Regions from separate parts of the Streptomyces sp. NPDC086080 genome, predicted to be linked through region 2. Evidence: predicted binding sites of a transcription regulator. Region 2 holds the regulator's gene; each other region holds the start of a gene.
The links. Region 2 encodes HrcA, which represses chaperone genes, less so after heat shock. Its sites were predicted from a motif close to TTNGCACTCNGNNNNNCNGAGTGCNAA; they were not measured.
Positions count from the first base shown of each region.

Region 1: a site for HrcA is predicted at 1,602-1,628, ahead of groL (chaperonin GroEL). Genes of this name have one in related genera too.
Region 3: a site for HrcA is predicted at 1,671-1,697, ahead of groES (co-chaperone GroES). Genes of this name have one in related genera too.

Region 1 is NZ_JBITRU010000005.1:131,047-134,319, forward strand. Features, by position in the region: gene thrC (threonine synthase) at 1-399, shown strand, start outside; gene ACIF9R_RS08450 (MoaD/ThiS family protein) at 507-782, shown strand; gene ACIF9R_RS08455 (cold-shock protein) at 1,227-1,430, shown strand; gene groL (chaperonin GroEL) at 1,791-3,273, shown strand, end outside.
Region 2 is NZ_JBITRU010000025.1:130,154-133,426, forward strand. Features, by position in the region: gene dnaJ (molecular chaperone DnaJ) at 212-1,351, opposite strand; gene hrcA (heat-inducible transcriptional repressor HrcA) at 1,351-2,367, opposite strand; gene ACIF9R_RS26590 (MBL fold metallo-hydrolase) at 2,524-3,258, shown strand.
Region 3 is NZ_JBITRU010000004.1:219,956-223,228, forward strand. Features, by position in the region: gene ACIF9R_RS07060 (polysaccharide deacetylase family protein) at 1-642, shown strand, start outside; gene ACIF9R_RS07065 (polysaccharide deacetylase family protein) at 639-1,415, shown strand; gene groES (co-chaperone GroES) at 1,845-2,153, shown strand; gene groL (chaperonin GroEL) at 2,281-3,273, shown strand, end outside.

The sequences.
Region 1 (3,273 bases), on a different contig from region 2:
GTCTCCACGGCGTACAAGGCCGGGCACGACGTCGTCCGTCCGCAGAAGCCGGACACGATCGCCAAGTCGCTGGCGATCGGGAACCCGGCGGACGGGCCGTACGTGCTGGACATCGCCCGGCGCACGGGTGGTGCGGTCGAGGACGTCAACGACGATCAGGTCGTCGACGCGATCAAGCTGCTGGCGCGGACCGAGGGGATCTTCGCGGAGACCGCAGGGGGTGTGACCGTGGGAGTCACCAGGAAGCTTCTCGAGAGCGGGGCGCTCGACCCGTCGCTGACCACGGTCGTGCTGAACACGGGGGACGGGCTCAAGACGCTGGACGCGGTGGCCGGCACCGGGATGACCGCGACCATTCGTCCCACCCTGGAGTCGTTCCGTGAGGCCGGGCTCGGCTGAGCCGTTCCGTCCCCGGCGCCGTCGTGGCCGCCCGCGCCCGCGCGGCGGAGCCGCATGTCCCTGCAGTCCCGCCCCCCCAGGGGCGTCACCTGACCGGAGGTTTTGTTGTGAGCGTCACTGTTCGGGTCCCGACCATCCTGCGTACCTACACCGGCGGCAAGGCCGAGGTGAGTGCCGAAGGCGCGACCCTCGCCGAGGTCGTCTCGGATCTGGAGAAGAACCACACCGGGATCGCCGCCCGGGTCCTGGACGACCAGGGCAAGCTGCGCCGGTTCGTCAACGTCTACGTCAATGACGACGACGTGCGGTTCGAGCAGGGGCTCGAGACGGCCACCCCGGACGGCGCATCCGTGTCGATCATCCCGGCGGTCGCCGGCGGCTGATCATTACCGTCGGTTCATTACCATCGGTCATCGCCGTTACCGAGGGTTGAGGACTTCGCCCCCTCCGTGAGAGATGCGGAGGGGGCAATTCCATGGGGTTGAGCGCGGTAGAGTTGGGGAACGCGCTCCCGATCCACTGATCGAGGACCGTGAATTCCTGCCGTACGCCCGACTGGATGTAGCCAAAGTGCGGGCGCCCTTCGCGGCATTTGCGACCTTTGTCCGGCCCGACTTGCCCTGAGATCGTGTGAATTCTCGCCAGATTCCGGACCGGTGTCGTCCAGATTTCTCGTCCGACTGACCTGTTGCAGACGGCAGTTGGGCAGATACATTCAGCCGCGGTCGACGCGTTCCGGCGCACGCCCCCAACCGTTGGGGGGTGAGGTCTGACCCGGATTCGCGAAGTGCGGATCTGTGCAAGGGCCAGTAATAGGGGAGTTAGGCATGGCTCAGGGCACCGTCAAGTGGTTCAACGCGGAGAAGGGGTACGGCTTCATCGCGGTCGACGGTGGTGCGGATGTTTTCGTCCACTACAGCGCGATTCAGATGGACGGCTACCGCACCCTCGAAGAAGGCCAGCGGGTCGAGTTCGAGATCTCGCAGGGTCAGAAGGGCCCGCAGGCCGACATGGTTCGTCTCAGCGCCTGAACGCGCTCACAACCAGCAAGCATCTTCTGCTGACGAAGGGCCCGCACCTCCCGGGGTGCGGGCCCTTCGCCGTGCCCGCACAGCGCCGGGGTGCCGGCCTTCGCCGTGCCCGCACAGCGCCGCGGCCGGTGTTCGCGCGCGGCTGAGCGCCCCGTGTACTCCCCATAGGCGCTTGCACTCGCATGGGTCGAGTGCTAATCATTGCGTTAGCACTCTGAAGGTGAGAGTGACAACGAAGGACCGGGTCGGTGAGGCCCGCGGACCGTGTGGGGCAAGGAACCACAGGGTCGGCGAGCCGTCCGTCGCGGGCGCGGGCGCGGTCCGAAGGAATCACCCCCAGTCCTGGAGGGACCACTTCACATGGCCAAGATCATCGCGTTCGACGAGGAGGCGCGGCGCGGCCTCGAGCGCGGCATGAACCAGCTCGCGGACGCCGTCAAGGTGACGCTCGGCCCCAAGGGCCGCAACGTCGTCCTCGAGAAGAAGTGGGGCGCTCCCACGATCACCAACGATGGTGTGTCCATCGCCAAGGAGATCGAGCTCGAGGACCCGTACGAGAAGATCGGCGCCGAGCTGGTCAAGGAAGTCGCCAAGAAGACGGACGACGTCGCCGGTGACGGTACGACCACCGCGACCGTTCTCGCCCAGGCCCTGGTCAAGGAGGGCCTGCGCAACGTAGCCGCCGGCGCCAACCCGATGGCCCTCAAGCGCGGCATCGAGAAGGCCGTCGAGGCCGTCTCCGGCGCCCTGCTCGAGCAGGCGAAGGATGTCGAGACCAAGGAGCAGATCGCCTCCACGGCCTCCATCTCCGCCGCCGACACCCAGATCGGCGAGCTCATCGCCGAGGCCATGGACAAGGTCGGCAAGGAAGGCGTCATCACCGTCGAGGAGTCCCAGACCTTCGGTCTTGAGCTGGAGCTCACCGAGGGTATGCGCTTCGACAAGGGCTACATCTCGGCGTACTTCGCCACCGACATGGAGCGTATGGAGGCCGTCCTCGACGACCCGTACATCCTGATCGCGAACTCCAAGATCTCCAACGTCAAGGACCTGCTCCCGCTGCTGGAGAAGGTCATGCAGGGCGGCAAGCCGCTGCTGATCATCGCCGAGGACGTCGAGGGCGAGGCCCTGTCGACCCTGGTGGTCAACAAGATCCGCGGCACCTTCAAGTCCGTCGCCGTCAAGGCCCCCGGCTTCGGCGACCGCCGCAAGGCCATGCTCGGCGACATCGCCATCCTCACGGGCGGCGAGGTCATCTCCGAGGAGGTCGGCCTCAAGCTGGAGAACGCGACGCTCGACCTGCTGGGCAAGGCCCGCAAGGTCGTCATCACCAAGGACGAGACCACCATCGTCGACGGTGCCGGCTCGGCCGACCAGGTCCAGGGCCGTGTCAACCAGATCCGCGCCGAGATCGACAACAGCGACTCGGACTACGACCGCGAGAAGCTGCAGGAGCGCCTGGCGAAGCTCGCCGGCGGTGTCGCGGTCATCAAGGCCGGTGCCGCCACCGAGGTGGAGCTCAAGGAGCGCAAGCACCGCATCGAGGACGCCGTGCGCAACGCCAAGGCGGCCGTCGAGGAGGGCATCGTCGCCGGTGGTGGCGTGGCCCTGCTGCAGGCCTCCCAGGTCTTCGACAAGCTGGAGCTCGAGGGTGACGAGGCGACCGGCGCCAACGCCGTGAAGCTCGCCCTGGAGGCCCCGCTGAAGCAGATCGCCGTCAACGGTGGTCTCGAGGGCGGCGTCGTCGTGGAGAAGGTCCGCAACCTCCAGGTCGGCCACGGTCTGAACGCCGCGACCGGTGAGTACGTCGACATGATCGCCGAGGGCATCATCGACCCGGCGA
Region 2 (3,273 bases):
AACTCCGAATCCGCCCTTCCCTCTGGCATAAGCCACTTTTCACCGGGCCGGCGGGGCCGGGACCGGCCGCCGCCGAAGCGGGTCCCAACGCCCGTTGAACGCGTCCTTCAACTGCGAGAACAGCCCCTGCTGACCCGGCTGACCCCACCACCCGGAGGCCGACCCCCGGACCCCCGGCAGAACACCACACCAGGTACCCGGCACCAACCGGTCAGCGCCCGTTGAACGCGTCCTTCAACCGCGAGAACAGCCCCTGCTGACCCGGCTGGAACTGCCCCAGGGGCCGCTCCTCGCCGCGCAGTTTGGACAGTTCGCGGAGCAGTCGTTCCTGTTCGGGGTCGAGCTTGGTCGGGGTCTGGACCTCGACGTGGACGATCAGGTCGCCCCGGCCGCCGCCGCGCAGGTGGGTGACGCCCCGGCCGTGCAGCGGGATCGACTGGCCGGACTGGGTGCCGGGCCGGATGTCGACCTCCTCCATGCCGTCCAGCGTCTCCAGCGGCACCTTGGTGCCGAGGGCCGCCGCGGTCATCGGGATGGTGACCGTGCAGTGCAGGTCGTCGCCGCGCCGCTGGAAGGTCGAGTGCGGGAGTTCGTGGATCTCGACGTACAGGTCACCGGCCGGGCCGCCGCCGGGGCCGACCTCACCCTCGCCGGCCAGCTGGATCCGGGTGCCGTTGTCGACACCGGCCGGGATCTTGACCGTGAGCGTGCGCCGGGAACGGACCCGGCCGTCGCCCGCGCACTCCGGGCACGGCGTCGGGACCACGGTGCCGAAGCCCTGGCACTGCGGGCAGGGCCGGGACGTCATGACCTGGCCCAGGAAGGACCGGGTGACCTGCGAGACCTCACCGCGGCCGCGGCACATGTCACAGGTCTGCGCGGTGGTGCCGGGCGCCGCGCCCTCACCGCTGCAGGTGGTGCAGACGATCGCCGTGTCGACCTGGATGTCCTTGGTCGTACCGAACGCGGCCTCGTCCAGCTCGACCTCGATGCGGATCATCGCGTCCTGGCCGCGGCGCGTGCGCGAGCGCGGCCCGCGCTGCGACGCCGTGCCGAAGAACGCGTCCATGATGTCGGAGAAGTTGCCGAAGCCACCGGCCCCGAAACCGCCCGCGCCACCGGCACCACCGGCCTGCGAGAGCGGGTCGCCGCCGAGGTCGTAGACCTGCTTCTTCTGCGGGTCCGACAGCACCTCGTAGGCGGCGTTGATCTCCTTGAACCGCTCCTGGGTCTTCGGATCCGGATTGACGTCCGGATGCAGCTCGCGGGCGAGCCGCCGGAAGGCCTTCTTGATCTCCTCCTGCGACGCGTCGCGGCGCACGCCGAGTACGGCGTAGTAGTCCGTGGCCACTACGACTCCGCCAGGATCTGTCCGACGTACCGTGCCACTGCGCGTACCGCTCCCATCGTTCCGGGGTAATCCATGCGGGTCGGTCCGACCACGCCGAGCTTGGCGAGAGCCTCGCCGCCCGAACCGTAGCCGACCGACACGACAGACGTGGAGTTGAGTCCCTCGTGCGCGTTCTCATGACCGATCCGGACGGTCACGCCCGGATCCTTCGCCTCCCCGAGCAGCTTGAGAAGCACGACCTGCTCCTCCAGCGCCTCCAGAACAGGCCGGATCACGAGGGGGAAGTCGTGTCCGAAGCGGGTGAGATTGGCGGTACCGCCGATCATCAGCCGCTCCTCGTTCTCCTCGACGAGCGTCTCCAGGAGAGTGGAGAGCACCGTCGAGACCGTACCGCGATCCTCTGCCTCGAAGGCCTCCGGGAGGTCCTCCACCAGACTCGGCACATCGCTGAACCGGCGGCCCGCGACCCGGCTGTTGAGCCGCGCCCGCAGGTCCGCCAGGGACGCCTCACCGAACGGCGCCGGGCAGTCGACCATGCGCTGCTCGACCCGCCCGGTGTCCGTGATCAGCACCAGCATCAGCCGCGCGGGCGCCAGGGCCAGCAGCTCCACGTGCCGCACCGTCGAACGGGTCAGCGACGGGTACTGCACGACGGCGACCTGCCGGGTGAGCTGCGCGAGCAGCCGTACGGTCCTGGCCACCACGTCGTCGAGGTCGACGGCGCCCTCGAGGAAGTTCTGGATGGCGCGCCGCTCGGGCGCGGTCATCGGCTTCACACCGGCGAGCTTGTCGACGAACAGCCGGTAGCCCTTGTCGGTGGGGATGCGCCCGGCGCTGGTGTGCGGCTGGGCGATGAAGCCCTCGTCCTCCAGGGCCGCCATGTCGTTGCGCACGGTGGCCGGGGAGACGCCGAGGTTGTGCCGCTCGGTGAGCGCCTTGGAGCCGACGGGCTCCTCGGTGCCCACATAGTCCTGAACGATGGCGCGCAGCACCTGGAGCCTGCGTTCACTGAGCATCGCGCGCACCTCCAGTGGCTGTCAGCTGTCCGCGACGTTCCGCGCGGTAACGGCTCTGGCACTCTTCGCACGCGAGTGCCAGACTTCCCCGGGCCAGTGTACGGCCGGGTAGTACACCCCGGGCAAGGCCGGGCGCCATCCCGTTAGCGTCGAGGCATGAGCGTGACTTGGGAAGAGTCGGGATGGGAACAACTGGCGCCCGGGGTGGGCCGGCGCCGGCTCCCGGTGTGGGACTGCACGGTGGGGCTCGTGGTGGGCACGGACGGCGTGCTGCTCGTCGACGCGGGCTCCGGGCTGGGCGAGGGCGCACGGTTGCGGGCCGAGGCGCAGGCGCTCACCGGCCGCCGTGTGACACATCTCGCGCTCACCCATCCCCACTTCGACCACGTCCTCGGGGCGGCGGTGTTCGCGGGGGCGGAGGTGTTCGGCGCGGTGGGCATGGAGACGGTGCTGACGGCGCGCGGGCGCGAGGAGCTGCGCGCGGACGCGGTGCGGCACGGGCTGGACGCGCGGGTGGCGGAGGAGGCGGTGGACGCGCTGGTCCCGCCGCGGCACGCGGTGTCCGGCGAGTGGACGCTCGACCTGGGCCCGGACGGCGGCCGGCCGGTGCTGCTGGCGAACGTGGGCCCGGGGCACACCGCCCACGATCTCGCGGTGCTCGTCCCCGGCGACCCCGGGGTGGTGTTCTGCGGCGATCTGGTCGAGGAGTCGGGCGAGCCGCAGGCCGGGCCCGACGCCGTACCGTCCCGGTGGCCTGCCGCCCTGGACCGGCTGCTGGCGCTGGGCGGCGAGGGCGCGCGGTACGTCCCCGGGCACGGAGCGGTCGTGGACGCGGCGTTCGTACGGGCCCAGCGCGACGCCCTGGCGGCCCGCTTCGGCGTGTCGGAGTGATCGCCGGGGGCGGGA
Region 3 (3,273 bases), on a different contig from region 2:
CCGGGGATCACCACCAGGGACGGCTTCGAGGTCGACGGCCACCGCCGCCTCGGGCTCCCCCCGGTCTTCACCACCGTCCCCACCAAGGAGCGGATCGTCTTCCTCACCATCGACGACGGCGAGGAGAAGGACCCGGCGTTCCTGCGGATGATGAGCGAGCTGAAGATCCCGTACACCGCCTTCCTCAGCGACTACCTCGTCAAGGACGACTACGGCTACTTCGAGAGGATGCGGGACGGGGGTGTCGGCCTGCACAACCACACCCTCCACCACCCCTACCTCCCGGCCCTGTCCCGCGCCCGCCAGCGGCACGAGATCTGCGGCATGCAGAAGATCATCGAGGAACGCTACGGCGAGCGCCCCACCCTCTTCCGCCCGCCCTACGGCAACTACGACAAGGACACCCTGCGCGCCGCGAAGTCCTGCGGGATCACCCACGTCCCCCTCTGGAGCGAGGAGGTCTTCGTCGACCGGTGGGAGTACCGCGAGTGGGACCGCTCACTGCACCCCGGTGACATCGTCCTCAGCCACTTCCGGGGCCGAGACGACTGGAAGGGCACGATGCCGGACATGATCCGCCGCTTCCTGGACAAGGTCACCGCGGAGGGCTACGCGGTGGCGCGGCTGGAGGACTACCTGTGAGGCGGGGGAGGGCCGTGACGCCGGGGCGGGCCGTGACGGCCCTCCTGGCGGCCGCCGCCGCGCTGACCGCGGGATGCGCGGCTCCGGACGGGCCGTCCCGGCTTCTGGTACCGGCCGGGCCGACGGCGACCGGCAGCGCCTCCCCGCCCTCCCCCTCCGCCGCCCTCCCGCCCGTCATCGACCACATCCCGACCGACGACCGGGTCGTCTTCCTCACCTACGACGACGGCGCCGAACGCGACCCCCGCTTCATCGACCTGGTCCGCGCACGCGGACTCCCCGTCAGCATGTTCCTGACGGACAGTGTGATGGGCCCCGGCTACGCCCACTTCGCCCGCCTGCGCGCGGTCGGCGCGAGTCTGCAGAACCACACCCTCGACCATCCCGCCCTGCGCGGGTTGCCCTACGCCGGTCAGCGTGCCGAGATCTGCGGCCAGCAGCGCAAGCTCAAGTCCCGCTTCGGCATCACCCCCCGCCTCTTCCGCCCGCCCTACGGCACGTACGACACCACCACCCTGCGCGCCGCCGCCGACTGCGGCATCGGGGCCGTGGTCCTGTGGCGGGTCACCCTGGAACCCGACGGCCACCTCACCTACACCCACGGCCCCCACCACCTGAACCCCGGCGACATCATCTCCGTACCGTCGGGCGAGGCCCCGACCCTGTCCCTGGCGGAACGAACGGCACGGCTCCTGGCGGAACTGGAGAAGCGGAACCTGAGGGTGGGCAAGCTGGAGACCTACGCCGAAGCCCACCGAGCCGACGTTCACTGACGAGCACGGCCGACCTTCCAGCCGATCCGCGCAGGCTGGAGGGTTACTGGAGGGTTGTGCGGGAGTTCGCCGGGCCGACGGTTCCTGGCGAGCGCCGCTCACCCTCCAGCCCGTCCGGCGTTTGAGGACGAGGCCCGTTCAGGGCCGAAGCGGGGGCCTGGGGGCGGCAGCCCCCAGTGACGGTCACAGCAACACCGCCGGCCGCACAACCCGGTGCCAAAAAACGCCCCCACCCCCCGACGCGCCACACGGCAATTGGCACTCCGCTTGACCGAGTGCTAATCCCGGCCATAGTCTCGGATCTGGCACTCCCCCCTGGAGAGTGCCAACATGCGCGACGGGCAGGTCCGGCACCCGCGACGACGGATCCACCTGGTCGCCACCTCAGACAATTGACCCCGTGAGATCTCCGAAGGGGGAGGTCGGATCGTGACGACCACCAGCTCCAAGGTTGCCATCAAGCCGCTCGAGGACCGCATTGTGGTCCAGCCGCTCGACGCCGAGCAGACCACCGCCTCTGGCCTGGTCATCCCGGACACCGCCAAGGAGAAGCCCCAGGAGGGCGTCGTCCTGGCCGTGGGCCCGGGCCGCTTCGAGAACGGCGAGCGCCTGCCGCTCGACGTCAAGACCGGCGACATCGTGCTGTACAGCAAGTACGGCGGCACCGAGGTGAAGTACAACGGCGAGGAGTACCTCGTCCTCTCGGCTCGCGACGTCCTCGCGATCATCGAGAAGTAGTTCACCCGCTTCCACCGAAGCACATTGCTTTTTGAGCTGCGCCCCGGGCCCCCGCGACCTTATGAAGCCGGGCGTCAGGGGCGCAGTTCGTTTCACCCACGCTTTCCGAGAGGGCTGAACCGCTCCCATGGCGAAGATCCTGAAGTTCGACGAGGACGCCCGTCGCGCCCTTGAGCGCGGCGTCAACAAGCTTGCCGACACGGTGAAGGTGACGATCGGCCCCAAGGGCCGCAACGTCGTCATCGACAAGAAGTTCGGCGCCCCCACCATCACCAACGACGGTGTCACGATCGCCCGTGAGGTCGAGATCGAGGACCCGTACGAGAACCTCGGCGCGCAGCTGGTGAAGGAGGTGGCGACCAAGACCAACGACATCGCGGGTGACGGCACCACCACCGCCACCGTGCTGGCCCAGGCGCTGGTCCGCGAGGGCCTGAAGAACGTCGCCGCCGGTGCCTCCCCGGCCGCCCTGAAGAAGGGCATCGACGCGGCCGTCGCCGCGGTCTCCGAGGACCTGCTCGCCTCGGCCCGCCCGATCGACGAGAAGTCCGACATCGCCGCCGTCGCCGCGCTGTCCGCGCAGGACGAGCAGGTCGGCGAGCTCATCGCCGAGGCGATGGACAAGGTCGGCAAGGACGGTGTCATCACCGTCGAGGAGTCCAACACCTTCGGCCTGGAGCTGGACTTCACCGAGGGCATGGCCTTCGACAAGGGCTACCTGTCCCCGTACTTCGTGACGGACCAGGAGCGCATGGAGGCCGTCCTCGACGACCCCTACATCCTGATCACCCAGGGCAAGATCGCCTCCATCGCGGAGCTGCTGCCGCTGCTGGAGAAGGTCATCCAGGCCAACGCCTCCAAGCCGCTGCTGATCATCGCCGAGGACGTCGAGGGCGAGGCCCTGTCGACCCTGGTCGTCAACAAGATCCGCGGCACCTTCAACGCGGTCGCCGTCAAGGCGCCCGGCTTCGGTGACCGCCGCAAGGCGATGCTGCAGGACATGGCCGTCCTCACCGGCGCCACGGTCATCGCCGAGGAGGTCGGCCTCAAGCTCGACCAGGTCGGCCTGGACGTGCTCGGCTCCGCCCGCCGCGTCACCGTCACCAAGGACGACACCACG